DNA from 4 places in the Pseudoduganella sp. R-32 genome. Region 1 is predicted to be linked to each of the others. Evidence: predicted binding sites of a transcription regulator. Region 1 holds the regulator's gene; each other region holds the start of a gene.
The links. The regulator sigma-54, encoded in region 1, starts transcription at its own class of promoters, with help from an activator protein. The targets are predictions, from matches to a motif close to TGGCANGNAANCTGCTTT.

Region 1 (7,821 bases):
GGCGACAAGCTGACCCACCGCCCGGTCGACGATTCGTCCGAGATCGACAATCCGCGCGTGCACAGCCTGGCCGGCGAGAAGCCGCCGATGGAGATCGTGGCGAATACGGCGCGCGTGGACGACACCAACAGCCGCGTCACCCTGAACGGCAGCGTGACGATCGACCGCGCGGCATCGCCGCAATCGCAACTGCTGCACCTGGAATCGGACAAGCTGGTGATCTTCCCGGACGAAGACCGCATGGAAACCGATCATCCGGTGAAACTGCGGCTGGGGGATACGACTGCTGCGGCCAACAGCATGCGCGCCAATAATGCGACGCGCGAAATGCACCTGGCCGGCAACGGCACGCTGCAGATTCCGCCCAAGGCCGCGGACCAATAACTGAGGAATGAACATGAAACGACTACTCTTGTCGGCAGCCTTGCTGCTGGGAGTCGCCGCTCCGGCGCTGGCCGAGAAAGCCGACTCCTACAAGCCGACCAACATCAGCTACGGCTCGATGGACATCGACGACGTCAAGCAGGTTACCATCCTGCTGGGCGGCGTCAAGCTGACCCGCGGCACCCTGACCATGACGGCCGAGCGCGCCTACGTCAAGCAGACGCCGGAGGGCTTCCAGCAAGTGACGCTGTTTGGCGACGGCAAGAAAGCCACCTTCCGCCAGAAGCGCGACGGCGCCGGCGACCAGTGGGTGGAAGGCGATGCCGACCGCATCGAATACGAGGAACAGGTTGAACTGGTGAAGATGTTCAACAAGGCCACCATCCGCCGCCTGGAAGGCGGCAAGCAGAACGACGAAGTGCAGGGTGAGTTCATTTCTTACGACAGCCGCAAGGAATTTTTCAGCGTGCGCAATTCGGCCAGCGGGGAGAGCAAGCCCGGCGGCGGTCGCGGCACCATGGTGATCCAGCCGACCCGTACCGAACCCCCAGCGACGCCGACGGAGAAGAAGTAAGCATGCAAGCAAATAACTGCGCCAGCACGCTGGTCGTGCGCGGCCTCCAGAAAACCTATGGCAAGCGACAGGTGGTGCACGACGTTTCGCTGCAAGTCGATTGCGGTGAAGTGGTCGGCCTGCTCGGTCCCAACGGTGCCGGCAAGACTACCTCTTTCTACATGATCGTCGGCCTGGTGGCTTCCGATGCAGGCACCATCGATATCGGCGGCACCGACGTGTCGAGCCTGCCGATCCACAAGCGCGCCACGCTGGGCCTGTCCTACCTGCCGCAGGAAGCTTCGGTGTTCCGCAAGCTGACGGTGGAAGAAAACATTCGTGCCGTACTGGAACTGCAGAAGGTGGACGGCAAGCCTCTGCCCAAGGCGGAAATCAAGCAGCGCCTGGAATCGCTGCTGGCCGACTTGCAAATCGAGAAGCTGCGCGAGAACCCGGCCCTGTCGCTGTCGGGTGGCGAGCGCCGCCGCGTGGAAATTGCGCGCGCCCTGGCCACCAACCCGCGCTTCGTGTTGCTCGACGAACCGTTTGCCGGCGTGGATCCGATCGCCGTGATCGAAATCCAACGTATTGTGCGTTTCCTGAAGGAGCGCAATATCGGTGTGCTGATCACCGACCATAATGTGCGTGAGACCCTCGGCATTTGCGACCGCGCCTACATCATCAACCAGGGCGCCGTGCTGGCCTCGGGCCGCCCGGACGACATCATTGCCAACGAATCCGTTCGCCGCGTCTACCTCGGCGAACACTTCCGCATGTAAACGAAGGCCATGAAACAAACACTGCAACTGCGAACCTCGCAACACCTGGCGCTGACGCCGCAGCTGCAACAATCCATCCGCCTGCTGCAGCTGTCCACGCTGGAGCTGCACCAGGAGTTGGAACAGCTGCTTGGCGACAATCCCATGCTGGAGCGCCTTGACGACCCGCTCGACCACTCGGTACGGCTGCTGGCCGATGGCGCCATCAGCCAGGGCAACGGCAATGGCACCGAAGCTCCCGCCACGCCTTCGGCTGAAGGCCCGCAAGGCGAGGGCGGCGAAGCCCCGGCCGCTGCCGGCGAAAGCGATACCTATGAAGGCGGCGACCATGAAGCCGGCAACGGCAGCGACGACGCCGACTGGAGCGCCAGCGCCGGCAGCAAATCCGCCGACGACGAAGACAGCCGCCCGCAACTGGAAGCTTCCGGCTGCACGCTGCGCGAACACCTGCTCGAGCAGATGCGCGTCACCGTGCAGGAGCCGCGCGACCGCGCGCTGATGGAACTGATCATCGATGCGCTGGACGAGAACGGCTACCTGGAAGAGCCGCTGGAAGAAATCCACGAGCGCCTGCCGCCCGAGCTGGAAATCGAACTGGACGACCTGCGCTGCAGCCTGGTGCTGCTGCAAAGCTTCGATCCGCCCGGCGTCGCCGCACGCAATGCCTCCGAATGCCTGGCGCTGCAGATCAGGCGCATGCCCGGCGTGCCGCTGGTGACGCGCCGCATGGCGCTGACCATCGTCGAGAAGCACCTGACCTGGTTCGCCCAGCGCGAGTTCACCAAGCTGAAGAAAGCGCTCGACTGCGACGATGAAGACTTGCGCGAAGCACAGTGCGTGATCCGCCAGTGCAACCCGCATCCGGGCGCCGAATTTGCGTCAGGCGAGTCAGACTACGTGGTGCCGGACGTGATCGTGAAAAAGGGCCGCGGCGGCTGGATCGTCACCCTGAACAACGACGTGGTGCCGCGCCTGCGCGTGAACGCGCTGTATGCCAACCTGCTCAAGCAAGGCAAGAGCGAGTCGCAGATGAATGGCCAGCTGCAGGAGGCCAAGTGGTTGATCAAGAATATGCGCCAGCGCTTCGACACGATCCTGCGCGTCGCGGAAGCGATAGTAGAAAGACAAAAGAACTTTTTCAGTCATGGCGCAGTGGCCATGAGACCCCTTGTGTTGCGTGAAATTGCTGATACACTGGGACTACACGAGAGCACTATTTCTCGCGTAACAACTCAAAAATATATGCTCACCCCGCATGGCATGTTTGAGTTGAAATATTTCTTTGGTAGCCACGTCGCGACCGAAGCCGGGGGGGAGGCTTCCTCGACTGCGATACGGGCACTGATCGTGCAATTGACAGGAGCAGAAGACCCGAAAAATCCTTTATCCGACAGTAAGATTGCGGACATGCTGGGTGAACAAGGCATGGTGATTGCGCGACGGACTGTTGCCAAATATCGAGAAGCGTTGAAGATCCCTCCAGTTAGCCTCCGCAAATCGTTGTAGTGCAGTGCATGGGTTCCTCTGTGCGTTTCGGCGTGCACGAACTCGAGAGCGACATCATCTTTAGGAGTGTGTATGAATCTCACCATCAGTGGACATCATGTCGAAGTGACCCCAGCCATTCGCGAGTACGTGCAGAACAAGCTGGAACGAGTCAAGCGCCATTTCGATCAAGTAATCGATATTGCTGTCATCCTGACTGTAGATAACCTCACCGAGAAAGAGAAACGCCAGAAAGCCGAAATCAACCTGCGCATGTCTGGCAAAACTGTTTACGTCGAAAGCCTGTCGCAAGACCTTTACGCCGCCATCGATACCCTGATTGATAAACTGGATCGCCAGGTCATGAAATACAAGGACCGTGTGCAGAACCACAGTCATGCGGCCATCAAGCATTTCCCGGATACGTATGAGGCACCACCCACCGCCATGTAAAGGACTGGCCGTGCAGCACACCAAAGGGCGCAATTGGCGCCCTTTTTTGCGACCAGTGTGCGTTAGAATATTTGCATGAGCGAACACGTACACACCCAACTCTCCAACGGTACCGGCTTCATCACGCTGGACCGCCCCAAGACCCTCAATTCACTGTCCCTCGACATGGTGCGCGCGATGACGCAGGCGCTGCTGGCATGGCGCGACGATGCGTCGGTGGCGGCGGTCGTGGTGCGCAGCAGCAGCGAACGCGCGCTGTGCGCAGGCGGCGATATCCGCTTCTTCCACGACGTCGGCCGCGGCAATACGCAAGGCGGCAGCGCGCTGCTGGAGGACTTCTTCACCGAAGAATATGCGCTGAACCATTTAATCCATTTCTACCCCAAGCCTTATGTGGCGCTGATGGATGGCGTGGTGATGGGCGGCGGCATGGGCATCGCGCAGGGCGGGCCGGAGTGCGGCGTGCGCATCGTCACGGGCCGTACCAGGATGGCGATGCCCGAGGTGAACATCGGCCTGTTTCCCGACGTGGGCGGCAGTCACTTCCTGTCGCATGCGCCGGGCCAGCTTGGCATGTGGCTCGGCCTCACCGGGCTGACGGTCGGCGCCGCGGATGCGCTCTACCTCGACCTGGCTGACTACTTCGTGCCGGAAACTGAACTGGCCGGACTGGCCAAGCTGTTCGAGTCGACGCCCGGCAAATCGTTGCGCGATGCTGTCGCGGTCTTTGCCGGCCCGCACAACGCCTTCGCCGGCGACAGCGAACTGGAAGCGCAGCGTGCCCTGATCGATCAGCATTTCTCGGCGGGCTCGGTACCCGCCATCATGGATTCGCTGCGAGGCGACAGCACGCCTTTCGCGCAGAAATCGCTGAAGGCAATGGAATTGCGCTCGCCGCTGATGATGAGCGTGACCCACGAGCTGCTGAAGCGCGGCGCGTCGCTGGGCGTGTCCGACTGCTTGCGCATGGAGCGCAACCTGGTGCGCCGCAACTTCGAACACGGCGAGATTTTCGAGGGCGTACGCGCCCTGGTGATCGACAAGGACAACCAGCCGCAGTGGAATCCCGCAACGCTGGCCGAAGTGACGCCCGCCATGGTGGAGCGCTTCTTCGAACCATGCTGGCCGGCCTGGGCGCACCCCTTGCGCCACCTCGCATGAGGGATCTGGACCGGATCGACCGGGGCATCCTGAATATCCTGCAAGAAGATGCCAGCACGCCGTTGCGCGAGATCGCGGAGCGCTTGCATTCGTCGGTCGCGACCTGCCAGCGCCGCATCGAAAGGCTGCGCAACGACGGCGTGCTGGTCAAGGCTGTCGCGCTGGTTGACCGCGCGCTTGCCGGGCGGCCCCTGACGGTATTCGTGTCGGTCGAACTGGAGAAGCAGAATACCGACATCCTCAAGCAGTTCGAGCACCGCATGCGTTCCGAGCCCGAGGTGATGTCCTGCTACGAAGTGGCCGGCGAGTTCGACTTCCACCTGATCGTCACGGTGGAGTCGATGGAAGAGTACAGCGCCTTCACACGGCGCGTTTTCACCTCGCACCACAACGTCATCAACGTCAAGAGCCTGTTCGCGATGAACTGCTCCAAGTTCGAGACCAAGCTGACGCTGTAGTCACGGCTCGCAGCTGTAGCGCAAGCTGTCGTCCAGCGCGAGCGGCAGCACCAGCGTATGGAACTTGCGGGCGTTGGCATCGGCGCACAGCTTGGCGCGCGCTGCGGGATCGCTGCTGTATGGCGCAGCATACTCCGCATTGAATACCGGCTTGCCGCTGGCGATGAAAGCCTGGTAGCCCTCGCATTCGGCGAACTCATGGCATTGTTCGTTGACGGCGAAATCGAAATCGCCTACCAGGTCCTTCAACTGATCCGTATCGTTTTTCAATGCAATGGACATTCCCCGGTGGTGCGCTTCGCTTGCCAGGAATCGGTTGTAATCGAGCTGCGTGGCGGCGGTAAGGGCGAAGCCGCTGTTGTTCGCATAGCCGTCCACGTTGTCTGCTTCAACGCCATTGCATCCCTTGGAGACTGCCAGGTCCAACCGCGCAAGCATGATCTTCCGCACAGTTGCCGAGCGCGTGTCGAGCCATCGCTCCCCTGCCCAACCTTGCAGGTCCTTGCCCATGTCGGCTGGCGCAAAGCCGGAAAAGTCGGGACGCCAGTTTTCGGAGCTGCCGGCTGAAAAATAGCAGACCACTTTCTTGCCGCTCGCCTTCAATGCCTGGACGGTAGCAGGCGCTGTATCGAACAGATCGATGTCGTACACGGTTGCCGGATAGGCGGTATTGACCGTCCCTTTCAACTGCCACTGCCAGGTATCGCCCAACGCAGGTTTCCAGTAGGCGGCTGGTGCGCTTGCAGGCGGCGGCGTATCCGAACTGCTTCCGCCGCCGCATCCGCTCATCGTCGCCAGCGCCAGGCAGAAGATACTGATCGGAAGCAGCCGCCGGGTGTGTTGTCGCATCAATTCATCCTTGAAAATATTGGCCGGCAATAGTTTCACGGACGGCTTACGGCATGCTTACTCCCTGGCGCTCATGTGCTTAGGTCAGTGTCGTCCCAGTCATCTCCTGGCGCCAATGCCCAGGTGAACGAATGGCGGCGCTCATGAACGGCTCCGCCGTGCGCTATCGGATCGAAGTCTTTGGGCACGGTCATGCTCCCCATTTGCGCGCTCCTGACAGCGTTATGCGCGCAGTAGAATTTGTATTCCATGAAAATGACCTCGCCGGCCGCGCGTAATGAAGCGCTCGCCGCGAAGTCGGCGATATTGCCATCCCAGTCGGGCAGGAAATCAAATAACATCGCCTCGATGACTTCGTCGGATATTTGACTGGCGTCCAGCGTCGGCACCTGTGCAAAACCCAAGATCCAGGCCAGCGCCCACATATTCTCCAGCCTCCAGCCGACAGTTTGGCCATGTACTGCTTGGGATTCGTGGCGCGGCAGATCGATCAAAGCAAGTTCGCTCTCCGTCATTGCGGCACGCAGGTCGTTTCGCTCGATATAGCCCTGCAGTTGGGCGGTTTCGGCCAAGCGTACAGGCATTGCCGCCCAGGCAAATACGGCTTGCAGTGCCATCAAGCGCCTGCATAGCGTTTGCGCATCACGCAAAGTGATGTCCAGGTCGGGAAGTGGCAAGGAATTCGCGGGCTGAAAGCCGAGCGCCATCAGTTCGCTGAAAACGCGTTGCTTCAGTTTCAGTGCGATGCTGTTACCTGCACCGGACGGCGCCGTGATGGGAGTGTATTTCGGCCATTTGGCCTGAGGATCCAATGCAGACAAATCCTCACCATACAGCACCCTTCCGTTTGAATCCCGCATGGACGAGGGAGTGAACCAGACTGCATCGAGCGCTTCTGCGATCACCGACAGGATCTCGTATCTTTCGTCATCGGCTTCTGCGTCGGGCTCGCAGCTTGTGCCAAGCGCGAAACCGAATTTCTCGGTCAGGGCGAGTACCCTTGCCTGTGCAGGAGCGTGCGGGAAGCGTGCGAAATAGCCGCGCATTCCGCCCATCTGGTCCTGCCACGCTTGTCCGCTGTAATAATCCGGATCGTGGGTGATACTCAGGCGTTTCTTCTTCAGCCATCCGCCGGTCGTCACTTCGATTTCGCTCCACGCGTCGTCGGTGCCCGTGACTTTGAACTTTGCATTCAATTTCTTCAGGACTTCGATTACTAGCCCAGGGTTTATTTCCTGAGCGAATAGCGAAACAGGTTCAGTTGCCATCGTTTGAGTTTCCTTTGTGTCGCCGACCTTTACTCCAGTCGGTCGCGAGCGATGTTGTTGCGTATGGCATAGGCGGCCGCCATCGTGGAAAGGCAGGGCAGCCAAACCCATAGGAGTTCAGATTTAATTACAGTCAAGCCGGCGGGGCCCAGGAAGCGCCCCATGGTCAATGGCGATACGCGGATAAACTGGACCGGGAAGAAATGCCGCTGATCGGAGAATGGCCACCAGATGGCTGCACCGAGGCCGCCGGTTGTCAGCATGTCGAGCAAGGGATGCGAAACGCAGGCAACCGACACGAACGCCATCGTCACCCATCGTTTCGCGTGCAGCCACGGTGCGGCCAGTGCAGCCAGCATTCCCAATGCAAGTGCAAACGCGATCGAATGCGATGCCCCGCGGTGGCCAAGCTGGTTCGCGTATTCGATGCC
Region 2 (7,821 bases), 2.8 Mb from region 1:
GGTTTTGCGCACAGGGCAGAGGTCGAGGGCTTGCTGGCGAAGATGTAAGGTGTCGGCCTAATTTACGCCTGAGCGCGCCGCCCCTTGGCGCCGGCGCTGGCGCGTTCCTTGCAACGTGGGGCTTATCCATCACTGGGAGCACACCATGTTCAAGAGCGTACTTTGCAAGGGCACAGCCTGGCTTTCGGCCATGGCGATCGCCGGAACCGCCGCCGCAACCCCGCTCGCCCCGTTTGTGCTGCACACGCCGGGCGCGGTCGAAATCAAGTTCAGCGGCTACCTGGCCCGCAGCGGCGACACCGGCGCTTCGCCCGGCATCCACGAAGCCAGCTTCGGTGCAGGCTATATGACCAGCATCCATGAACTCGGCAACCCCGCCAATCAGCTTTGGCGCAGCGGACAGGACAACCAGAGTATTTCCTTCTTGATGTATGGTGCCGGCGATGCCGCAGTGCTCCCGGTGGCTGGGTCGTCGGCACACCAGGTCTTCGGCACCGGTTGCACCCATCTTGCCTTCGGTTGCGACGGCAAGATCCACCTCGACTTCTACCTCGATAAACTGAGCGGCGGAACCAACCCAGGCTTTGGCATTGGCGGCATCAAGGCCTCGCAACGCCAGGGTTTCAGGCAACTTGGCGGCATTACCGATGGCGAGCTGTTGATGCGCTGGGAGTTCGTACCGGGACTATCGCCCACTACGCCAGGCGGAACGCCGGTCACCCTGGTGCAACAGCTAAGCGGCCTCACCTCGCCTTCGTCCGGCTTTGGCAGCTTCCTGGCGCGTTGCACGGGCGGTCCGGCATGCGGCTATTTCACCAGCGGTATGCAGCAAGGGGGAGCTGACTTCTATGGCACCAATACCATGACCAGCATCCTGGCCCTGACGGCCATTGGCCAGAATGGCTGGTCAGCCCGCCTGTCCGATCCGGTGATCGCCCAGGTGGCGCTGGGCCAACCCTCCACCCTTGCCTTGCTGCCGATTGGCGCTGCCATGCTGTTCCTGCTACGCATGCGCCGTCAGCGCGGCTGGTAACGGCCCGGGGCGATGATGTGCTGCGGATCAAGCGCCGACTTGATGCGGGCCACGGTGTCCCAATACGTATCGTGGCCGCTGTCCAGGGCCCCCACCGATTGCGGACCCACGCGATAGGGAATGTATCCAGCGCCCATCAGCCGTGCAAACGAGGCATCGTAGCATTGCCGGGCGCGCGCCGCCTCCGCCGCATCTTCCTGGTCAAAGCAGATGGTCAGCACGCCGCCCAGTGCACGCTCGTTGATCATGCTGAAGGTTTCAAACAGATCGAAGCCATGGCTAGCAAACAGCGGCTCGACCAGCGAGTGCACGTGCAACAAGTCGGTGCCGCGCATCGGCAGCACGGGTGCCAGCCACATCATTCCGCAACCGTCGCGCGCCGGATTGGCGCCCAGTGGGAATCCCTGAGGCAGGCCACCTCGGCGACGCCAGTAGGCGCCTGCCAGGAAGCGGCCATCCGGAATGCCGCGGTTCATGTTCAAGAGGGAGCGGCCAAGGTCGACCTGCGCCGACAACCGCGATCCGAGCCTGCCTTTTCCCATCAGGCGGGCCGCGATGCTTCCGAGTGCCAGCGTGCGGTCATCGATAAAGCGCAAGGTGGCCAGCCTGCCAATGGCCGCCTGCAGGGCACGGCGCGCATCGGCCACCTGGGCCGGCCGGCCGTAAAGCGCAGCTGACACAGTCCAGGCGCCGATCCCGGCCTGCCGGCACAGGCCGGCGCGCAATGGAAGCGGCAGCGGCGGCCCTTGCGGCGCCAGCGACGCTGGGAACACCATTCCTCCCGACAGCACGCGCAAATCGTTCCCGATATGGACCACGCTGGGCAATGTGCCGTCCAGGCGCAGTGGGCGCAGCGCATCCACAACTGCGGCGATGCCCTCGAAGCCGGGGACGCTCGCAACCAGGTGGCTTACCACTTCCGTTTGCGGCATCAGCCAGAAGCCGAGGCTGGTAATAATGCCGAAGTTCGATTGCGTGAACAAACCGTCCAGCCATGGCCCGACACCATACGGGTAAAGGTGGGCGGCACTGGCGTGGGCAAAATGGGCGAAACCAGTCTCGAGCGTGTCGCCGCTGGCCAGCACGATGCGCATGCCGGCTACATGCAGCATGCGGTTGCCATAGGGCGTATGGCCGAAGCCGCGCTCCAGGATGTTGCCGACGAGGCTGGTATCCGGCCCGGCGCCGGTACAATCCATCCACAGGGGAAGTTGCAGCTCCGCCAGTTGACCGGCGAGCTGGGCCTGCGTGACGCCGGGCTCGATCACGGCATAGGCAAGGTCCGGATCGATCTCAAGAATGCGGTTCATCCCGCCCAGGTCCACGATGACCTGGCCTTCGCTGCTTGGGTTGGCGTCGCCGTATCCCCAGTTGCGGCCGGTACTCAGCGGATACAGCGGGACGCCAAATTCGCCGGCACTGCGCACCACGGCCACCACCTCACCGTGCGATAGCGGACGCAACACTGCAAGGGGCGCGACGGGCTGGCCCGAGGTGCTGGCAGTGTACGGCGCAAGTTCGCTGGGCGAGGCAAGCACCCGGGCTGGACCAAGCAGCAGGCGCCAGGCCTGCAGTGCGGGTTGGAGGTTCGCCATCTCAGTCCCTCCCCTCGCGCAAGCGGACCGTAATACCGGCCTCATCTTGCGGCGAGAAAAAGAAGGGGTAGAAGGAACGTTCGTTAGGCACCGATTCCATGCGCCCGCCATAGAGCCGTATCTGCTCCGCCATGTGCGCCAGGTCCAGCCGCAGCAGCACCGCCGGCGCGCCGACCCGGCTGCAGTGCCGCTCCGGCGCCGCATCGCGGAAACCCAGCATGCGCTTGTAGAACCTGACATGGCGCGGGTTGACTTCGATCACATAATCCGTGCAACCGTGCAGGTTGTGCGCGTACACATAGGAGATGTGGATCAGCGCTGCAAACACGCGCATATTGACATTGCGGTCGATGGCCAGCCGCGCCGGTTCGCACAGGCGTCGTCCCTGCTCCCGCAGTGCGGACAGGATGTCGCCAAAGTTTTCATCGGCCGGCAGGCCAATGTCGGGGTCGTCAAGGCACAGCGACATGGTGCCAACCGTATCACCCCGGCTATCGGCCGCCAGGGTGATACGGTTGGGTTGGTGGGGGGCGTTGGGATCCACTTCATAGCCGCGCCAGCCATACATCTTTTGCAGCAGCACACTGGCCGCTTCGCGTTTGCCGGCCGAATTGGCCAGCCGGATATGGAAAAGCTGCTGGTCGATCGCGTGCAACGGCTGCTCGCCGCCAGCGTTCTCGTCAATCAACAGGGAAACAATGGTGTCGTCGTCCACGGTGCGTCCTCCTATCGGTATAGGGCTTGGATGCTCGGGCTGGCCCAAGGTTCCGCACGCGTCGGATTTCTTTTCACGGGCCGCGGCCAACGGGGCGCCACGGCATGGCACGGATGCTGCTCATACGACCATGCCGGCAAACCTGCCGCAATCCAATCGGGAGATCCACGCTATGACTACCTTGCGCAAGTCTTTACTGGCAACTGCCGCCTTGCTGGCGGCCAGCCTTGCCAGCGTACCGGTCCAGGCCTCCACCTTTGCCTCGGCCATCCTCGACATCAACAACTTCAGGCTGCTCCACTCCAACGGCACCGCCTACAGCACGACCGACTTCACGATCTTGCAGGGTACCAACGATGCCCATGCAACTGCTTCGCTGAACGGCGTCTTCGCGAACGGAACCTCGTCGATCCCGATCCTGCTCGGTGTCCCGAACGTGCCGCATCAATGCATGGGCGCCCCCTGCGGGGGCCTGGGCGAAAACAACTTCACCCCGCTGCCCAGCCCGCCGCCAGTGCCAGGCACTTTCGGCTATGCCGACCAGGACCTGACCGGCGCCTCCATTACCATCGGCGCAGCGCCGGCCGGGGCACACGCCCGCACGCGGGCCGATGCCTCGACCGCCCTGAACGCCATCGCATCGGGCAATTCCGACGTCGGTACCTCGACCACCTTCCAGTTCACGCTGGGAGCAGCCGACACCATGACTGTGTCGTTCGACGCAACCGCCTTCACCCAGGCTTATGTGTCGCCCGGATCGGGACCGGACGCCAATGCCAATGCACGGCTGTCGTGGTCCATCAACATCATCGACCTGACCACCCAGGGCCGGATCTTCGACTTCGCGCCAGACGACCTGAACGCATTCAGTGTACGCAGCCGCACGGATGGCAGCCCTGGCATCCTTACGTACACCTTTGCGACCCTGCCCGGGGTGCCGCTCACCAAGGTGTCGCCTTTGCTGACAGCCGGCACCAGTTACCAGATCACGATCCAGCACAACACTCTGGCCAACGCCCTGCAACAGGAGTTGCCGGAGCCGGATTCGCTGGCCGTGCTCGCTGCAGGCATGCTGGCGATGTCGGTTGCGCTGCGCCGCCGCAAATCCTGAGCACTTCTTGACAGGCCTCAACGTTCGGGCGGGTTCGCCAGCCAGGCTGGAATCCCGCCCATATAATCCAGAGGACCGAGGCGTATCACCAGGGAGCGCAGCATGGAGCATCTCTTCAGCCAATTGCTGTCCGGCCTGAAAGGCATCTGGAAGCACCGCTGGGCGGGATTCAGCATCGCCTGGGTGATTGTGCTGATAGGCTGGGCCAAGGTCTACTCCCTGCCCAACGAGTACCAGAGCACGGCCCGCGTGTTCGTCGATACCCAAAGCATCCTGAAGCCGCTGATGGTGGGCATGACCAGCATGCCCAACGTCGAGCAGCAAGTCGCCATCATGAGCCGGACTTTGCTAAGCCGGCCGAATATCGATCGGGTATTGCGCATGGTGGACCTGGACGTGCGCTCGGTGTCCGCACGCGACCACGATGCGATGGTCGACGATATGCTGAAGCGGATTCACATCAACGGCACCGGCACCTACGATATCTACACCATCGGCTACACCCACTCCGACCCGCGCCAGGTGCGCGACGTGGTGCAGGCCTTGCTGTCGATCTTCGTGGAAGGCAGTTTCAAGGGAAAGAAAGGCGATTCCGAGAAGGCGGTCCAGTTCATCGACGAACAGATCAAGAATTACGAAGACCGCCTGCTCACGGCGGAGAACGCCGTCAAGGAATTCCGTCTCAAACACAACTACCTGCTGCCGCGCGAAGGCCAGGATTATGGCGGCAAGCTGCTGACCGCGAACGACGCATTGGCCAGCGCCCAGCTGGAGCTGGCCGAGGCCGAACAGGCGCGCAAGGCCATTGAAGCCCAATTCGGCGGCGACGAGCCGCTGCTTGCGGGCGTCGGCACGCCGGGCGAGGTATCCGAGCTCGACTCGCGCATCAGCGCCTTGAACAAGAGCCTCGATGCCCTGCGCATGCAATACACCGACCTGCATCCCGATGTCGTGGCAGCCCTGCGCCTGATCGCCCAGCTTGAAGAGAAACGGCGCGAAGAGCGCCAGAAGCAGGCTGACCCCGGCGACACAGCGCGCCAGTACAACCCCTTGTTCCAGCAAATGAAGGTGGCTTTGGCGGAATCGGAAGCGCGGGTGGCCGCATTACGGGCGCGTGTCGAGGCCATGCAACAGCGCCAGGCGCAGCTCCAGGAGCAGCGCAATGCCGTGCCCGAACTCGAGTCCCAGCTCGGCCAACTGACACGCGACTACCAGGTGAACAAGGAAAATTACGAGAAGCTCGTTGCGCGCCGCGAGGCAGCCAAGCTGTCGGGGGAATTGACAACCACCACAGAAATGATGAGTTTCAAGATCATCGATCCGCCAACCATGCCCCAGCGCCCCATCGGCCCCAACCGCGCCCTGTATTACAGCGCAGTGCTGGTCGCCGGCCTCATCGGTGGCGCAGCGGCAGCGCTCGGGCTGTCCGAACTGCGCCCCACGTTCCTGAGCCCGGCCGATTTGCGCGCTGCGACCGGCTTGCGGGTGCTCGGTACCATTGGCATGAACTGGACCGATGAAGAGAAGCGCCGGCATGCGCGCGACCGCCTGGGTTTCAGCGCCGGCAGCGCCTGCCTGTTGCTCGGCTATAGCGGCGTGATGGTGTTCACCCTGTTCTACCAATAGATGGAGGCCCCATGCAATTACCGCCCAACCTGCTGGAACTTGCACCGCCGACCGAACTCGGTTACGCCGACATCAACCTGGTCCGGATGCGGCAGCGCGGAATGGTGACGCATGAGAGCGGCCGCACTTCCGTCGCCGAGGACTTTCGGATCGTCAAGCGCCACTTGCTCAATGACGCGCGCTCCGGCGGCGCCAACGCCATCCCGCACGGCAACCTGATCGTCGTCACCAGCGCCCTGCCGGGAGAAGGAAAGACCTATTGCGCGGTCAACCTGGCAATGAGCATTTCCATGGAAAAGGATGCACGCGCGCTGCTGGTGGACGCCGACGTGGCGCGCCCGTCGGTACTGAAAGTGCTGGGTTTGCAGGCTGAACGGGGCCTGATGAATGTGCTGCTCGATGGCAGCGTGGAATTGTCCGACGTGATCATGCGCACCAATGTTCCGTCGCTGACCTTGCTGCCTTCCGGTCCCGCCAGCCGCCACGCGACAGAACTCCTTGCCAGCCATAATATGAGCCGCCTGCTGGAAGAGCTCGCCAGTCGCTACCCGGATCGCATCATCGTTTTCGATTCGCCGCCCTTGCTGCTGACTACCGAGGCCAGTGTGCTCGTCTCCCAAATGGGACAGGTTGTCATGGTGGTGGAAGCCGAGACCACGACCCAGTCCGCCGTGCAGGCAGCCCTGCAGCGCATCGAGCATTGCCGGCACGTGAACCTGGTCTACAACAAGTCGCGCGCCTTCCCCGGCGCTCAATACTACGGGTACTACGAATGATAGATGCCGCTGCCATCGGGCTACTGCTCATGTGCGCCTACATCCTGCACAAGGTGCGGAATATGCACTTGCTGGTGCACGCGATGAAGGATGATTCGCGGCAGGAACATGCGTCGCTATTCAGGCAGCTCGAAGCCTTGCAGGGGCTCTACATCAGCCTGGGGCTGCAGCGTGCCTTGCCCCTGACGCGGGGTTGGGCCGCATCGCCGGATTTTCTCCAGGAACTGGCAGCCCATGCCCTCGATGAGAAGCCGCGATGCGTCGTCGAATGCAGCAGCGGGACTTCGACCCTCGTGTTGGCCCGATGCATGCAAATCAACGGCGCCGGCAAGGTGTACAGCCTCGAACACGATCCCGCCTATGCCCGGCGCACGCGGCGACAGTTGGAACTGCACGGCCTGGCGGACTGGGCAACGGTCATCGACGCGCCACTGCTGACGCAAACGTTCGGCGGCCGCCAGCAACCTTGGTACGACTGTAGCGGCTTGTCGACCGGGCAAGCGATCGAGATGGTCGTGATCGATGGCCCGCCGCAGGCGACAAGCGACGCCGCGCGCTATCCCGCCGGTCCCATCCTGTTCCCGCGCATGGCTCCGGGTGCCGCGATCTTCCTTGACGACGCAATGCGTCCCGGCGAGCGTACGGCCCTGCAACGCTGGGCAGCCGAATTCCCGGAGCTTGAAATCAGCTCGCTGCCTTGTGAAAAGGGCGCCGCCATGCTGCGCTACAAGCCTAAAGCTTGAAGGTCAGGCGGCCTTGGCCGGTACCAATTCCCGATAGCAGGCAGCGACTTGCGTGGCGACTCGCTGCCACGTAAACTGCTCCACCATCGACTGGACGCCGGTGCGCTCCGGCGGCCGGGAAGCCAGTGCGATGATTGCTTCGCGCTGCCCGGCTTGGTCATTCCAGGCGACCTTGCGCAGCATTGCATCTGAACCATCCAGTTGCAGTGCGCTGTCTTGCGT
Region 3 (7,821 bases), 840 kb from region 1:
TCGTAGTCGCGGCGGATGGTGAGCCCGACCGGGAATTCAGCCAGGATCAGGCTACGCACCCGCTCCAGCACTTCGTGGATATTGACGTCGCCCACGATGTGCGGCCGGCGGTGCGGCGCCAGCAGGCGGTCCACCAGGGTTTGCAGGCGGTCCGCTTCCTTGATGATGACCTGGGTGTATTCGCGCAGCTGCGTCAGGTGCAGCGGCGGCAGTTCCATTTCCAGCAGTTGGGCAGCGCCGCGGATGCCGCCCAGCGGGTTCTTGATTTCGTGCGCCAGGTTGCGGATCAGCTCCTTGTTGACCTGGCTCTGGTCCATCAGGCGTTCTTCGCGGTCCTGCTTCATCTGCTGCACGATCTCGCGCAGCTCGATCATCACGGCGCCATCCGGCTCGTCCAGCGCGCTGGCGATGATGTGCACGTGCAGCGCTTCACGCCCGCTGCGTTCCAGCACCAGCTCTTGCCGTACGTCGGAGAATTTGTGCTCGCGCGCCTGCGCGATGATGTTCTCAAGCTCCAGCGGCGCTGCAAACAGGCCGCCCAGCGGCTGGCGCGCCAGGGCTTTCAGCGACGATTCCAGCAGGTTTTCGCCAGCCGCGTTGAGGTACAGGATATGGCCGCCGCCATCGACGATGACAACGGCCGATGCCAGCAGGTCCAGCCCTGCCAGTTCAGCGGGCCGGATGCTGGCAGGGCTGTCTGGGGTCATTTTATATTGGCAAGCTCGCGCTTCAGCGCTTCCACGTTCGATTCCGCACGCGCGATGCTGTCCTTCAGGCCAGTTACGCGCTCCTGGTACTTGGCGGCGTTGCGCTCGTCGGCCCGGCGTTCAGGTTCGCCGTTGTTGAATTCCTTGCGCAAATCCGCCAGCTTACGGTTTTCGGTGTTGAGCTCATCGGTCAGGATGGCGCGGCGGTCGGCATCGCGGGCTTTCTGTTCCGAGCTTTCCACGCGTGGGAAGTTGGCTGGCGCTACGGCAGGTGCGGACGGCGTCGAGCCGCGGCGCGCGCCGCCCGGCGCGGGAATGGTGGCGCCCGGCAGGTCCAGCGTCTTGCAGTTCTTCCCCTTGCGGGTATCGGTCAGTTCCTTGCGGCCATCGGCATCCACGCAGAGAAAAATTTGCTGCGCCTGCGCTGCGCCACTCACGGCCAGCAACGCCAGCCCATGTAATACGAGAGTGCGAGTGTTCATGCCCCGACTATACAACATCCGAAAAAAAACGCGAGGAAAGCAAGCTGCTGGCCTCGCGCTTTTGTTGACTGCCGGTTAATTCCGGCAATCGTCCCCTGATTACAGGGAGTAGTACATGTCGAACTCGACCGGGTGAGTGGTCTGGCGCATGCGGGTCACTTCGGTCATCTTCAGTTCGATGTAGGCATCGATCATCGAATCGGTGAACACGCCGCCGCGGGTCAGGAACTCACGGTCCTTGTTCAGGTGATCCAGGGCTTCTTCCAGGGATGCGCAGACGGTTGGGATCAGTGCATCTTCTTCCGGTGGCAGGTGGTACAGGTCCTTGGACGCTGCTTCGCCTGGGTGGATCTTGTTTTGCACGCCGTCCAGGCCGGCCATCATCAGTGCAGCGAAGCACAGGTATGGGTTGGCCAGCGGGTCCGGGAAGCGGGTTTCGATGCGGCGGCCTTTTGGATTGGCCACGTGTGGAATACGGATCGAAGCCGAACGGTTGCGTGCGGAGTAAGCCAGTTTCACTGGAGCTTCGTAGCCTGGCACCAGGCGCTTGTACGAGTTGGTGCCAGGGTTGGTGATCGCGTTCAGTGCCTTGGCGTGCTTGATGATGCCGCCGATGTAGTACAGCGCGAAGTCGGACAGGCCGGCATAGCCGTCGCCGGCGAACAGGTTCTTGCCGTCTTTCCAGATCGACTGGTGCACGTGCATGCCGGAGCCGTTGTCGCCAACCACTGGCTTAGGCATGAAGGTAGCGGTCTTGCCGTAGGAGTGGGCAACGTTCCACACCACGTATTTCAGGTTCTGGGTCCAGTCGGCGCGCTCGACCAGGGTCGAGAACTTGGTGCCGATTTCGTTCTGGCCGGCGCCGGCCACTTCGTGGTGGTGCACTTCGACCGGGATGCCCATCGATTCCAGGATCAGGCACATTTCGGAGCGCATGTCCTGGAAGGAGTCGACTGGAGGCACTGGGAAGTAGCCGCCCTTCACGGTTGGACGGTGGCCGGAGTTGCCGCCGTCGATGTCCTTGTCGGTCGACCACGAAGCTTCGTCGGAGTCGATCTTGACCATGGCGCCGGACATGTCGATCTTCCACTTCACGGAGTCGAAGATGAAGAATTCTGGCTCTGGGCCGAAGTAGGCGGTGTCGCCCAGGCCGGAGGATTTCAGGTAGGCTTCAGCGCGCTTGGCGATGGAGCGCGGGTCGCGGTCGTAACCTTTGCCGTCCGACGGTTCGATCACGTCGCACTGCATGAACAGGGTGGTTTCTTCGAAGAATGGGTCGATGTTGGCGGTCGCAGGATCCGGCAGCAGGATCATGTCGGAAGCTTCAATGCCTTTCCAGCCGGCGATGGAAGAACCGTCGAAAGCGTGGCCCGATTCAAATTTGTCGATGTCGAAATGGGACACAGGCACGGTTACGTGCTGTTCCTTGCCACGGGTATCGGCGAAACGGAAGTCCACGAACTTGACTTCGTGCTCTTGTACCATCTTCAGAACGTCTGCGGCGGTCAGTGCCATTACATATCTCCTAAGTGAAAAAACTGCCGCGACCACTTGGGTGCGGCGAACGCTGGTGGTACATTAAGCAGATATCATGCCAGCCAATTCCATGCTACCAACACGCAAAAGGCGCACCATGCGGGTGCATCTGCCGATTATCGCACCACTGTGGTGCATATTTGCACCAATTGAAGCAAATGCATCGTTGTGGTGCAGTCATCATAAAGGAAAAACCATGAGTTCCACCGCCGAAATCCTCGACCGTGCACGCAAACGCGACACTTCCCTGCCCTATGCCGGTGCGGTGACCCCGCATGAGGCATACGAGCTGCTGAAATGCGATCCGCATGTGCGCCTGGTCGATGTGCGGACCAATGCCGAGCGCGATTGGGTGGGGCGCGTGGCGATTCCGGCCGAGCAGCATCATGCTGCGCAGTGGAACGTCTATCCGGGCGGGACGCCCAATCCTGACTTCCTGGGCCAGTTGGCGGCGGCGGTGCCTGGCAAGGACACAGTGATTGTGTTCCTGTGCCGTTCTGGCGTGCGTTCGCGCCATGCGGCCAAGGCGGCGACCGAGGCCGGCTACACCCAGTGCTACGACATCCTGGAAGGCTTCGAAGGCGACAAGGATGCCGAAGGCCACCGCAAGAACGTGGGCGGCTGGTGCAAGGCAGGCCTGCCCTGGGCGGGCGCGTAAGAATTAAATGGGCATCGGGATAGTTCAATATCGCCGATGCCCATCATCTCTCCGGTGTAACTGCCGCCTATCCGATCCGCGGCTTCTGGGTTAAAGCGCGTAGTTCAAACGTGCATAGACAAAGCGCCCCGAGCGGCCAAACGGCGAGTAATTGGAATATGGCGCATTGCCGGTGCCATTCAACAACGCTGGATACGGATCCGGATACTGGTCGAACAGGTTCTCCGCACCCAGCGCTGCAGTCAGGCGCTGCGTGATCTTGTAGCGCCCTTCCACGTCAACCAAAGTCTTCGGCGTCATCCAGTGATCGCGTGCCGGATTTGCATCCGGTTGCAACACCTTGCCGTAGCGCGTGGCGCGGAAGGTGCCACTCCAGTTGCCCAGCGTATGGTTTACGCTGGCTGTGAACTTGGTCTGCGGCGTGCCATGTTCAAAGGTCAGCACGTTCACGCGGTCAAACAGCGGGGGCGCAGGATTCAGCGCGGCCAATTGCGCAGTCACCGGCACCTTGGTCACTTCGGTCTTGGTGTAATTGCCCGCCAGAGTGAAGTCGAACTTGCCCACGTTGCCTGCATTCCATGGATAGTTGGCCACCACGTCCACGCCGCGCGTCGTCGTGTTCACGCCGTTGATGAAGAAGCGCCCGCCGCCGATGCCGATGAAGCCCAGCGATGTCAGGTAGTTCCGCACATTGTCCTGCAGCAGGTTCTCAGACAACACGATGCGGTCACGGATCTTGATCTGGAACGCATCCACCGTCAGGCTGGCCTTGCCCATCTTGCCGACCGCGCCCAGCGAGAAGTTGGTCGACTTTTCGGCATCGAGCGGCTTGGCGCCCAGCGCCACTGCAGCCGGATCACTAGGCTTGAAGGTGGTGATGTCGTATGGCACGCCGCCAACGAAGTTGGTCGCCGTGGAGGTAAAGAACTGCTGCTGCGGCGACGGTGCGCGGAAACCATTTTGCGCCGAACCGCGCAGCGCAAACGATGGCGAGAAGTTGTAGCGGGCCGCCAGCTTGCCCGACCAGTTGTTGCCGAAGTCCGTGTAATGCTCGCCGCGCACTGCGGCCGATGCCAACAGGTTCTGCGTCAGGTTCGCTTCCACGTCGACATATACCGAGTAGGCCTTGCGGTTGGCATCCGATTCATCACTCGGACGGAAGCCTGGGAAGACCTGCGAACCGGAAGCCGTAGGCCGTGGCGTTTGCGCCGCCGGCGGCGGCAGCGGCGGCAGCGTCACTCCACCGTTACGCCAGGAGTCAGGCTCGCCAGCATGCAGTGCGTAGCCTTCGCGACGCGCTTCCGCGCCAACGGCCACGTTGAGCGGCGACGACAGGCCTACTTCGTACTGCCGCACGCCAGACAGGTTCAAGGTGAGCTGGTCGTATTTGAAACCGCCTGCATCGAAGACAGTCTTGGAGGACGGGCCAAGGGAACGGTTCAGCGTGTTCTCGATGGTGAAGTCCATCCGGTTGTCGCCGTAAGTCACGGATGCATCCATGTCCCACTCGCCGGCGGTCCAGGTGGCGCCGAAGGCGGCACTGAAGTCCGATACTGCCGGCGCGATGATCGGCAGGAAGCCATTTGGATAAATCTCGATCGTATTGTTGTCCTGCTGGGCGCGGCGGAAGAAGCCGCCCGAACGCGCATCGCGGTCCTGGTAGCTGGTCCAGCCATACAGCTTGACGCCGCCTGCCAGGTTGTAGCCGGCGTTGGCGAAGAAGGTACTCTGCGTCAGCTCAGGCTCGCCGTACCAGGCGTTGAAGCGGTTGAAGTTCGCTTCGCGCGGATCGAAGGCGCCGTTTACCAGCGGATATTGCTGGCGTACGTCCCAGCCGGAACGCTCGGTATGATCCTGCCGCTTGCGCTCCAGCGCGAGAGTCAGGAAGCCGCTTTCGCCCAGCTCCATGCCTTTCCACAGGCTGAGATTGAGCGTATTGCCGTCCTTGCGCTTGCGCGAATCTTCAACGCCCCAGGTGGCGCCGGCCGGCGGCGTGCCTGGATTGAAGTTGTACTCGGTATCGCGACGGCCATAACTCACGCTGGCTTCGCCGCCGGTGCGATCGGTGCGCAGGCGCACGTTGATCACGCCGGCAATCGCGTCAGAGCCGTATTGTGCGGACGCGCCATCGCGCAGCACTTCAATGGTCTTCACAATACCGGCCGGGATGGTATTCATGTCCACCGCTGCCGAACCGCGGCCGATAGTGCCATTCAGGTTCACCAGCGATGAAGTGTGGCGGCGCTTGGAGTTGACCAGCACCAGGGTCTGGTCGGGCGCCAGGCCGCGCAGGGTGGCCGGGCGGATGGTGTCGGTACCGTCGGCCAGGCCCGGACGCGGAAAATTCAATGAAGGCAGCGCCACGGACAGCGCTTGTGTCACTTCCGGCACACCGGCATTCTTGATGCTGTCGGCGCTGATGACGTCCACCGGTGCGGTGGTATCGAGCACAGTGCGGTTGGAGACCCGGGTACCGGTCACCACCACCGTCGCGGTTTCGCCGGCGGGCGCTTCCTGCGCCCATGCGGCATTGGTGAAAAGTGATGCAACTGCGATTGCCAGAACCTGTTTTTTTGGTGCCATAGCTACCCCTTGTTGTTAAACCAGTTTCACTCCCCGGCTTATCTTTGAGGTAACTGTAAGCAACTGTCAATTAAGGGTCTCGCGGATACAACACTTTCAAGGTGTTTTACGTGTTTGTACGTAGCTTCTGCCGCACGAACTCGATGTGGTTGCGCAAGCCGTAGAACTCATCGGCAAAGGATAGCGGCACGGTGAGACGGTTGACCCGTTCTTCGATCTGGTCCAGGCGGTGCAGCAGCTCATCGCGCGGCTTGCCCTCATCGACACCTTGCTCCACCGAGCGCAGTTGTCCATACCAGCGGTAGACGCGCGAGCGGATGCGCCAGACGTAGATCGGCGGCACGACTTTCGACAGCGGCAGGATCAGGGCGCCGGCGGCCAGCACCACCACCCACAGGCGATCGAACAGGTTGGCCAGCCAGAAGGTCATGTAGCGCTGCAGGAATGGCGGGCCATCCTTGTAGAACTTGGCCGCTTCCCGCGCGACCGGGATCTCGGTATAGCGCGGTGAAGGGAACTGGCCCTGCTGCTGGAACCAGCCCGCCCCGCTATGGATGCCGCTGGCGGCCTGCACGAACAAGTCGATCAAGGCCGGGTGCAAGTCTTCGCGCGCCACCAGGGTGGCGGTTGGTGCGATCAGGTGGTAGTCGCGAGCCGGCAGGTCGCGGCCCAGGTCGACGATGCCGCGCGGCAGGGTGACATGGGTCAGGAACGGCAGCCGGCGCGCATAGGCTTCGGCCTGGGTGAAGTTGAACAGCTTGATCCCGGGCGTCATCAACAGCATCTGGATCAGCGGGTCGTCCGGTGCCGCTGCGAATACCAGGGCATCGATGCGCCCTTCCAGCAGTTCCACCGTGGCGGGCGTGTTTTCCAGGTCGCTGGCGATGATGTCGCCGTTGTGGACGCCGTTAATCTGCAGTACCTGGCGGAACAGGCGCGGCACGCCGCTGCCTTCGGGGCCGAGGTTGACCTTCAGTCCTTTGAGGCGGGTCAGGCTGTTGACGGCTTTCTTCTCGCGCATGAAGAGCCACACAGGTTCGGTGAACAGGCTGCCCAGCGAGACCAGGCCGGTGCGTTCGGCTTCGGCTTCGTTGGTGGAGCCGCTTTGCACGAAGGCGATGTCGGTTTCGCCTTTGTTCAGGTGCTGCAGGTTTTCCTGCGAGCCCTGGCTTTGCTGCAGGACGACCTTGATGCCGTGCTTGGCCATCGCTTGCGCGTAGCGCTTGCCGATGTTTTCGTAGGCACTGTTTTCCTGGCCGGTGGAGAGCTTGACCACGCGCGGCGGGGTGGGGTCGATGATCCAGTAGGCCAGTGCGCAGGCGCCGGCGATCAGCAGGATGGTGGGGGCGAACGAGACCAGCAGGTCGCGCAGGCTGATGCGGGTGAACTTGGTGATGAGTTTCATTCGCGCATTTTAAACCGGTAACCCGGTGTCTGACCCGCAGGGTCAGACACCGTCAGTGCGGCGGCCGCTGACGGGGTTTGAGGCTTTTGACTTTCGACGAAGATCAACGGCGCACAACCCAAGCCCTCGGCCTGGAGACCCAGGTTTACCGGTTTAGCGCGCGCCGCAGGCGCGCAGCGGCGCGGCGGGAGCTGCAGCGGAAGTCGCCGCCACCAAAGCCGCCGTGGCCACCGGCTGCACGCCGCCCGGCGCGCCAGCCGCCATCGCTGTGACCACCGGCGCAGCCTTCTGCGCATTCGGCTCGATCAACGGCATTAGCGAAGGCGCCAGCACCGTCAGCAGCTGCACCGGTAGCGCCGAGGTGAAGTCATAATTCTTCGACTCCGGCCCATGCACATAAGCCGTCATCGAGCCGAAGAAGCGTTCGCCGATATTGAACACGAAAGTGGC
Region 4 (7,821 bases), 2.0 Mb from region 1:
TGGCGATTGCTATCGGCGGCGCCGTCCTGTTTTCCACCAAGGCCATCGTGGCCAAGCTGCTGTACCGCTACCACCTCGACGCGGTCACGGTGATCGCCTTCCGCATGCTGTTCTCGCTGCCTGTCTTCGCCGCCATCGCACTGTGGAAGATGCGCACCGATCCGCCTTTGAGCCGCGCCGATGCCTGGCGCCTGATCGGCCTTGGCATGGTTGGCTACTATCTTTCGTCCTATCTTGATTTCCTCGGCCTGCAATACATTACCGTCGGCCTTGAGCGGCTGATCCTGTTCCTGACGCCGACCTTCGTGCTGCTGGGTTCCGCGCTATGGCTGAAGAAGCATATCGGCCGCAGCCAGTGGCTTTCGCTGCTGACTGCCTACGCCGGCATTGTGCTGGTGTTCTTCCACGACCTGCGCGATGGCGGCAGCAACGTGGCCCTGGGTTCGCTGCTGGTGCTGGGTTCCGCGCTGGCCTACGCGCTGTACCTGCTGGGCTCCGGCGAAATGGTCAAGCGCCTTGGCTCGCTGCGTCTGGTGTCGTACGCCATGTGCGTGTCGAGCGCCGCCTGCATCGGCCAGTTCTTTATCCTGCGGCCTGCTGGACTGCTGGTGCAGCCGATGGAGGTGTACGGCCTGTCGCTGGTGAACGGCATCCTGTGCACGGTGATGCCGGTATTTATGACCATGATCGCGGTGCAGCGCATTGGCGCCGGTCCCGCTTCGCTGGCAGGCATGATCGGTCCTGTCTCCACCCTGTTCTTTGGCGCCGTCATCCTGTCCGAACCTGTCACCAGCTGGCAACTGGCGGGAACGGTCCTGGTGCTGGCCGGTATCTATCTGCTGTCGAAAGTGAAAGGTAAAGAGAAATGACGCCCCGCATTGCCCTGATTGCCCACGACAAGAAAAAAGACGACATGATCGCGCTGGCCCGCGAGTACGCTGCCTTCCTGCGCACCTGCAAGCTGTGCGCGACCGGTACCACGGGCGGCCGCCTGATTGCAGAAGTGGGCCTGACCGTGGAGCGCAAGCACTCCGGCCCGCTGGGCGGCGACCTGCAGATCGGCTCCCTGCTGGTAGATGGCCATATCGATGCCATCATCTTCCTGCGCGACCCGATGACGCCACAGCCGCACGAGCCGGATATCAATGCACTGGTGCGCGCCTGCGACGTGCACAACGTTGCTTGCGCTACCAATTTGGCAAGCGCCCACCTGGTGCTGTCGCAACTGCAGGCTGATGCCGCAAAATCGCAGCCTGTCGCATGATTCTTGGCCGGCGCCGCGCGGGCTGGCAATGTAGCGCCCTCATTACAAGATAGAGGAGAGCCTGCATGAAATCCATCCTTGGCGCGATCGCCGCCATTGCTGCCGCATCGGCCACATTCGCTGCGCATGCCGCAGCGTCCTCACTGGCCGGCCATTGGGTCGGCACCTACGGCGTCGGCAATGATTTCAATTTCCTGCGGCCGCACTTTGGCGCGGATGGCAAGGCCACTGTCGACATGCCCGCCTTCGAGAAAAAAGGCCTGCCCCTGGACGCCGTCGCGCAGCAGGATAGGCAGGTGCGCTTCAACCTGCCCGGCCCGGACGGCGTGCTGCAGTTTGACGGGAAGCTGCAAGGCGACCTGCTGGCCGGCAAAGTGAGCCTGAACGGGAAGGAGGGCCAATTTGCTTTCCGCCGCACCCTGGCCGATGATCCAGCCCGTCACCAGCCGCTGCTGGGCGCCTACGAATTCCCTGGCAAGCGCATCGTCGTGCTGTCGGAATGGGGCGACTTCCCGCAAATGTTCTACACCGATATGAGCACGGGCCGCTACGCTTCCATGTTCGCCGAAAGCGAGAACGTGTATTACGCCGGCGCCGGCAACCTGAATCCCGCGGTGCGCGAAACCACGATGCGCTTCGATGGCGGCAAGATGACCTGGCAGCAGGCCGGCAAGAAAGAGGCCGGCCGGCGCCTGCAATTCCGTTCGGAAGAAGTCACGTTCAGGAATGGCGACGTCACCCTGTCCGGCACGCTGGTGCTGCCGGAAGGGAAGGGGCCGTTCCCGGCCATCGTGCTGACGCAGATGTCGAGCCCCGCCCCGCGCGGCGCCTATGCGCTGCAAGCCTATTACTTCGCGGCCCACGGCATGGCCGCGCTGATGTACGACAAGCGCGGCGTCGGAAAATCCACCGGTGAATTCAACAAGGCCACCATGGAGCAGTTGGCCGACGATGCCATCGCAGGTATCGAGCTGCTCGGCAAGCGCAGCGACATCAAGGCCGGCGCGATCGGCACCTGGGGCCACAGCCAGGGCGGCTGGCTGGCGCCGCTGGCGGCGGTACGTTCGCAAAAGGTCGCCTTCGTGATTGCCCAAGCCGCGTCGGCCGTGCCGCCTGCCGAGCAGGAGGTGTACCGCATCGAGAACTCGCTGCGTGCGCAAGGCTTCAGCGAAGACGAAGTGAGGGCCGGCGCCGCCTACCAGGAAAAGCTGATGCGCTGGGTGACCAGCCGCGGCGCGAATAGGGCCGAATTGCTGGCCGCGGCGCGCGCCGGCGAGAATGCGCGCTGGGCCAGCCAGGTCGAAATTGTGCCGGATACCTTGAAGGAGAAACCGAGCGAGACCAGCACGGCCTTTTACAGCTACGATCCGCTGCCGGACCTGAAGAAACTGGAGGCGCCCGTGGTGTACATCCTCGGCGAGAAGGACGCCTTCGTTCCCGTGCATAAGAGTGCGGAATTGTTCCGGCAGACGCTGGATGCGAGCGGCCACAAGGACCACCAGGTCTGGATGCTGCCGCGCGCCGCGCACGGCTTGTGGGAAACGGATCTCGATGGGGGCAGCGCATATATCAATTCCACGCACTGGGCGCGCGAACACTATCCGCGCATGACGCAATGGCTGCGCGAGCGCGGCTTTATCACACACTAGAGGAGTATTGAATGGTCAAGGCGATACGCATGTCCCGCACCGGCGGGCCGGAAGTGATGGAATACGTCGATGTCGAAACAGGGGCGCCCGGCCCCGGCGAAGCGACGGTGCGGCACGAGGCGATCGGCCTTAACTTTATCGATGTGTACTTCCGCACCGGCCTGTATCCGCAGCCGCTGCCGGGCGGGCTCGGACAGGAAGGCGCCGGCGTGGTGGAGGCGGTGGGCGAGGGCGTAAGCCATGTGCGTGTGGGCGACCGGGTGGCCTATGCCGGCCGTCCGAATGGCGCCTACGCGCAGGCGCGCAATATGCCCGCCAGCCTGCTGGTGAAGCTGCCCGATTCTATCGGCAGCGATACCGCGGCGGCCATGATGCTGCAAGGGATGACGGTGCAATACCTGTTCCACAGCGCGACGCCGCTTAAGGCGGGCGACACGATTCTGTTCCATGCGGCGGCCGGAGGCGTGGGCCTGATCGCTTGCCAGTGGGCGCGTGCCTTGGGGGTGAACCTGATCGGCACCGCCGGTTCGGACGAAAAGGTGGCGCTGGCGCTGCAACATGGCGCCGCCCACGCAATCAACTACAACACGGAAAATTTCACTGAGCGGGTGCGCGAGATCACCGGCGGCAAAGGCGTCTCCACGGTGTTCGATTCGATCGGCAAGGACACCTTTATCGGTTCGCTCGATTGCCTGCGCCCGCGCGGCATGATGGTCAGTTTCGGCAATGCGTCCGGGCCGGTCGCCAATTTCTCTCTGGGCGAACTGGCCTCGCGCGGCTCCCTGTTCCTGACACGGCCAGCGCTGGGCAATTACACGGCGACGCGTGCTGACCTCGAGTCTTGCGCGCAATCGTTGTTCGACGTGGTGGCGCGTGGCGACGTGAAGATCGAAATCAAGCAGCGGTATAATCTGGCTGACGTAGGGCAGGCGCACCGCGACCTTGAGGCGCGCCGCACCACGGGTTCCACCATCCTCTTGCCTTGATATCGCTATGACCGACCAGAACCGCCCAGCCGACGATGACGACGGTACCCCGAAATTTGGACGCCTGCTGATCGTCCTGCTGAGTGCCGTAGCCTTGATCGGTTTCATCACGCTTGCCAGCGAAGCCTATTACCGCTGAACTTCAAATACTCGATGTCGAATTTCTTTACACTAAGGAACTTTGCCATTCACATAATTGGCATTACCATGGAGTAATTGCCATTGCGGTCAATAGTTTACTGATGAGTTATTGAGTTTGGCATAATTCTTGCTTGCGTTCCGCCGGGACATTTGAATTTCAAGGAAGAATTATGAAGAACGCAATGTTGGGCAAAGTATTGCAAAGTTTCACGGCCGTGGCGGCCTTGCTGCTGGTGGCGGCCGCCCACGCCGGTCCGGTCAACCTGGTACAAAACGGCGGCTTTGAACTGACTTCCAATGGCAATGGCCAGGTGGACTTCAATACCTCCGTGTCTGGCTGGTCTGCGCCCGGCGGATACAATTTTGTCTTTGCTTCCGGAACCGCAGACACCACCGGTGCCGTGTCCTGGTTCGTTGGCCAGAACGACGTTCCCCTGAAATTGTGGGGCGCCAATAACGGCGGCGCCAACGCGCTGGCAAGCAGCGCCAACGGCGGCAACTTCATCGCCGCCGACGGCGCCTACGGCGTGGTCGCCATCCAGCAGGCGATCAGCGACCTGGAAATCGGCACCACGTATATGCTGCGGTTCGAATGGGCGGCTGCCCAGCAGTGGGGCTTCTTTGGCGAGACCAGCGAAAAATGGAGCGTGAGCATCGACGGCAACACCTTCGAAACCGCCACCTACAACAACCAGAGCCAGGCATCGAGCGGCTGGATGCAGGAGGCGTTCACGTTTACCGCCAAGTCCAGCGGCAGCTTGCTGTCCTTCCTGGCCGCCGGAACGCCGGAAGGCCACCCGCCGTTTTCCCTGCTTGACGGCGTTTCCCTGTTTGCCATCGACACGCCGGACAACGGTACCCCGCCTGCCGAAGTGCCGGAGCCTGCCAGCCTGCTGGTCATGCTGACCGGACTCGGACTGCTGGCACTGGCGCTGCGCCGTCGTCGCCAGCCTTGAGCTGAAGCCCTGCCGTGACAGCCTTGGCTGAACAGGTCCTGCGGCTGGCAGTGTGGCTGTGCGTGCTGTGCGCCATCTTTCTGCCGCTGGAACGCTATCTCGCCGTGCGCCAGGCGCAGCCCGGCGAGCGCCAGCGCTGGCCGGACCTGTTCTATTATTTTGCCAACAGCATGCTGCCGATGCTGGTGCTGGCGGTGCCGCTGGCGCTCGTTGCGCAATTGTCGCGCGCACTGGTACCAGTCGCGGTGCCGGAGACGCTGGCGGCTTTGCCGCTCGCGCTGCGCCTGCCGCTGGCACTGCTGGTCGGTGACGTCGGGGCCTACTGGTCGCACCGCCTGGCCCACCGCTGGCCGCTGCTGTGGCGCTTTCACGCGGTGCACCATAGCGCTGCCCACGTCTACTTCCTGACCAATACGCGCGCGCATCCGGTCGATTTGCTGTTCACGCGGCTGTGCAGCCTGCTGCCCCTCTACGTGCTCGGACTGGCAGGCCCAGGCGCGGCCAGCGCGACGCCGGTCGCGGTAATCCTGGTTGGCAGCGTGTGGGGCTTTTTCATCCATTCGAATATCCGGGTGCGCCTGGGGCCGCTGGAGTGGCTGCTGTCGAGTCCGGCCTTCCACCATTGGCACCATACGCGCCATAACCATGTCGACCGCAATTTTGCCGCCATGCTGCCGCTGCTGGACCGGGTATTCGGCACCCACTACCTTCCGGGCCACTGGCCGGCGGAATATGGTAGCGATACCGCCGTTTCCAGCCAGCTAGGCGGGCAACTCGCCGCACCGTTTTCGCCGGCCATGCCGGCCGTCACGTCAGACCGAACTGAAAGTTGATTTGTCAAAATGCCTTACCAAGAAATTCCACCGAACTGGCGCAGGCTGAAGCGATGACCGGGCGCCGTCGCTTAACCCTGCAAGTCCTTGGGCTGTTTGCCGGCTGGTGGCTGTCGTTGGCGCTGGTCCTGGCTGCTCCCGCGCCTGCGTTGCCTGCGTCAGCCGCGGCCGCGCCAGGCTTCAGCCTTGATCCCTCTTCAGCCTTGCATAAAAAAGCCGAGAACAATAACTGGCTCGGCATCCATGACCAGGTCCAGTCGCGCCACCAGCAACTGCTGACCTCGCGCACGCTGACCATCATGCTTTACCTGCTGTGGGCTGTGATTGCGCTGGTGCTGGTGTACACCGTGCGGCACTATTACTTCACTTTCAACCGGCTGTACGGCGCCCAGCGCCATCCCTACCTGGATGTCGACAGCGGCAACTGGCCGAGCGTGACGGTGCTGGTGGCTGCGCATAACGAACAGGCCGTGATTGCCGATTCGCTGCGCGCCCTGCTGGAAGTAGACTACCCGCGCGATCGCCTGCGCATCATGCCGGTCAACGATCGCTCGACCGACGACACGCGCCGCATCATCGACGAGATCTGCGCCGCACATCCGGGCCGCATCACGCCGTTCCACCGCGGCGGAGGCAAGCCGGGCAAGGCGGCCGCGCTGAAGGATGCGACTGCACAGGTTAACAGCGACATCCTGATCGTGTTCGATGCCGACTATGTGCCGGGACGCGGCCTGTTGCGCCAGCTGGTGGCGCCATTCTTCGACCCGGAGGTTGGCGCCGTAATGGGCAGGGTAGTGCCGCTGAACACCGGCAGCAACCTGCTGACCCGCCTGCTGGACATGGAGCGCTCCGGTGGCTATCAGGTCGACCAGCAGGCGCGCATGAACCTGTCGCTGGTGCCGCAATACGGCGGCACGGTCGGCGGCGTGCGGCGCATCGCGCTAGAAGCAATCGGCGGCTGGCGCGAAGACGCGCTGGCCGAAGACACCGACCTGACATATCGCTTGCTGCTAAGCGGCTGGAAAACCGCCTACCAGAACCGCTCCGAGTGCTACGAGGAAGTGCCGGAAACCTGGCCGGTACGGGTGCGCCAGATCATGCGCTGGTCGAAAGGCCACAACCAGGCTGCTTTCCGCTATGCGGGCGCACTGCTGGCCAGCGACAAGGTAGCGCTACGCGAAAAGCTCGACGGCATGCTGCTGCTGGGCGTGTTTGCCATGTCGCCGATCCTGCTGGCCGGTTGGATACTGGCCATCATCCTGTTCTATTTCGACGCCAACCACTGGCTGACGGGCGTGCTGGCACTGTTCTGCCTGATGTCCTACAGCGCGTTGGGCAACTTCGCCGTCTTCTTCGAGATCGGCGCCGCCGTCTACCTGGACGGCAGCCGCGAACGTATCCGCCTGATGCCGCTGAATTACTTCGGCTTCCTGGTCAGCCTGCTTTCCATCACCATCGCCACCTTCAGGCAGGTGCTGTTCGATGGCCTGTTCCGGCGCAGCCTGGAATGGGACAAGACCGCGCGTTACCGCCAGCCGGAGCCAAGGCCATGAGCTGGATCGTATTGTTTCTTGCTTGCCAGGCGCTGCTGTTCCTGCTGCCCTTGCTTCCGGCGCTGCTTGAATGGCGCGTCCGGCGCGACGCGCAGCCGCTGAAAGTAGTGCGCGACTACGATGGCAATATCAAACACTTCGCCAACCGTTTCCGCCAGTTCCTCACTGAGCAGTTTGCCGAGTTGGCACAGACCAGCGGCTCCGCCACCGTGCCGCGCAACGGCCGGCTGGCAACGGGCGACCGCTACCAGTTGGTGGGCGCCGATGGCAAACCTTCGATCACCGAGCAGGAGCGTGTTGCGCAGGCGGTAGACCAGATGGTGCTGGGTACGGGCGCGCTGGAACTGGGCCAGGGGCTGCTGTACGAAAAGGAAGTGTTTGCCGCCGGCGCGATTCGCACCGGCAGCGAAAACTCGTTCCGCGCCCTGCTGGCGCGCGG

Region 2: ACN9MU_RS17325 (EDSAP-1 family PEP-CTERM protein) is a predicted target of sigma-54. The motif match lies at 3,449-3,466, and genes of this name have one in related genera.
Region 3: glnA (type I glutamate--ammonia ligase) is a predicted target of sigma-54. The motif match lies at 2,769-2,786, and genes of this name have one in related genera.
Region 4: ACN9MU_RS26900 (PEP-CTERM sorting domain-containing protein) is a predicted target of sigma-54. The motif match lies at 4,157-4,174, and genes of this name have one in related genera.

Annotation. Positions count from the first base shown of each region.
Region 1 is NZ_CP183987.1:1,025,597-1,033,417, forward strand. It holds gene lptC (LPS export ABC transporter periplasmic protein LptC) at 1-384, shown strand, start outside; gene lptA (lipopolysaccharide transport periplasmic protein LptA) at 398-958, shown strand; gene lptB (LPS export ABC transporter ATP-binding protein) at 961-1,716, shown strand; gene ACN9MU_RS04805 (RNA polymerase factor sigma-54) at 1,726-3,222, shown strand; gene hpf (ribosome hibernation-promoting factor, HPF/YfiA family) at 3,295-3,654, shown strand; gene ACN9MU_RS04815 (enoyl-CoA hydratase/isomerase family protein) at 3,730-4,815, shown strand; gene ACN9MU_RS04820 (Lrp/AsnC family transcriptional regulator) at 4,812-5,273, shown strand; gene ACN9MU_RS04825 (endo alpha-1,4 polygalactosaminidase) at 5,274-6,122, opposite strand; gene ACN9MU_RS04830 (DUF4272 domain-containing protein) at 6,194-7,390, opposite strand; gene ACN9MU_RS04835 (metal-dependent hydrolase) at 7,420-7,821, opposite strand, start outside.
Region 2 is NZ_CP183987.1:3,787,602-3,795,422, reverse strand. It holds gene prsT (XrtA/PEP-CTERM system TPR-repeat protein PrsT) at 1-48, shown strand, start outside; gene ACN9MU_RS17340 (hypothetical protein) at 146-1,033, shown strand; gene ACN9MU_RS17335 (FAD-binding oxidoreductase) at 1,018-2,628, opposite strand; gene ACN9MU_RS17330 (N-acyl amino acid synthase FeeM domain-containing protein) at 2,630-3,343, opposite strand; gene ACN9MU_RS17325 (EDSAP-1 family PEP-CTERM protein) at 3,516-4,454, shown strand; gene ACN9MU_RS17320 (XrtA system polysaccharide chain length determinant) at 4,557-6,080, shown strand; gene ACN9MU_RS17315 (XrtA-associated tyrosine autokinase) at 6,092-6,856, shown strand; gene ACN9MU_RS17310 (class I SAM-dependent methyltransferase) at 6,853-7,599, shown strand; gene ACN9MU_RS17305 (glycosyltransferase family 4 protein) at 7,603-7,821, opposite strand, start outside.
Region 3 is NZ_CP183987.1:1,863,599-1,871,419, reverse strand. It holds gene glnL (nitrogen regulation protein NR(II)) at 1-707, opposite strand, end outside; gene ACN9MU_RS08790 (DUF4124 domain-containing protein) at 704-1,189, opposite strand; gene glnA (type I glutamate--ammonia ligase) at 1,289-2,704, opposite strand; gene ACN9MU_RS08780 (rhodanese-like domain-containing protein) at 2,922-3,383, shown strand; gene ACN9MU_RS08775 (TonB-dependent receptor plug domain-containing protein) at 3,474-5,966, opposite strand; gene ACN9MU_RS08770 (TAXI family TRAP transporter solute-binding subunit) at 6,073-7,371, opposite strand; gene ACN9MU_RS08765 (transglycosylase domain-containing protein) at 7,525-7,821, opposite strand, start outside.
Region 4 is NZ_CP183987.1:5,881,482-5,889,302, reverse strand. It holds gene ACN9MU_RS26925 (DMT family transporter) at 1-869, shown strand, start outside; gene ACN9MU_RS26920 (methylglyoxal synthase) at 866-1,264, shown strand; gene ACN9MU_RS26915 (alpha/beta hydrolase family protein) at 1,330-2,913, shown strand; gene ACN9MU_RS26910 (quinone oxidoreductase family protein) at 2,925-3,899, shown strand; gene ACN9MU_RS26905 (hypothetical protein) at 3,907-4,038, shown strand; gene ACN9MU_RS26900 (PEP-CTERM sorting domain-containing protein) at 4,211-4,996, shown strand; gene ACN9MU_RS26895 (sterol desaturase family protein) at 5,011-5,829, shown strand; gene ACN9MU_RS26890 (glycosyltransferase) at 6,129-7,382, shown strand; gene ACN9MU_RS26885 (polymer-forming cytoskeletal protein) at 7,379-7,821, shown strand, end outside.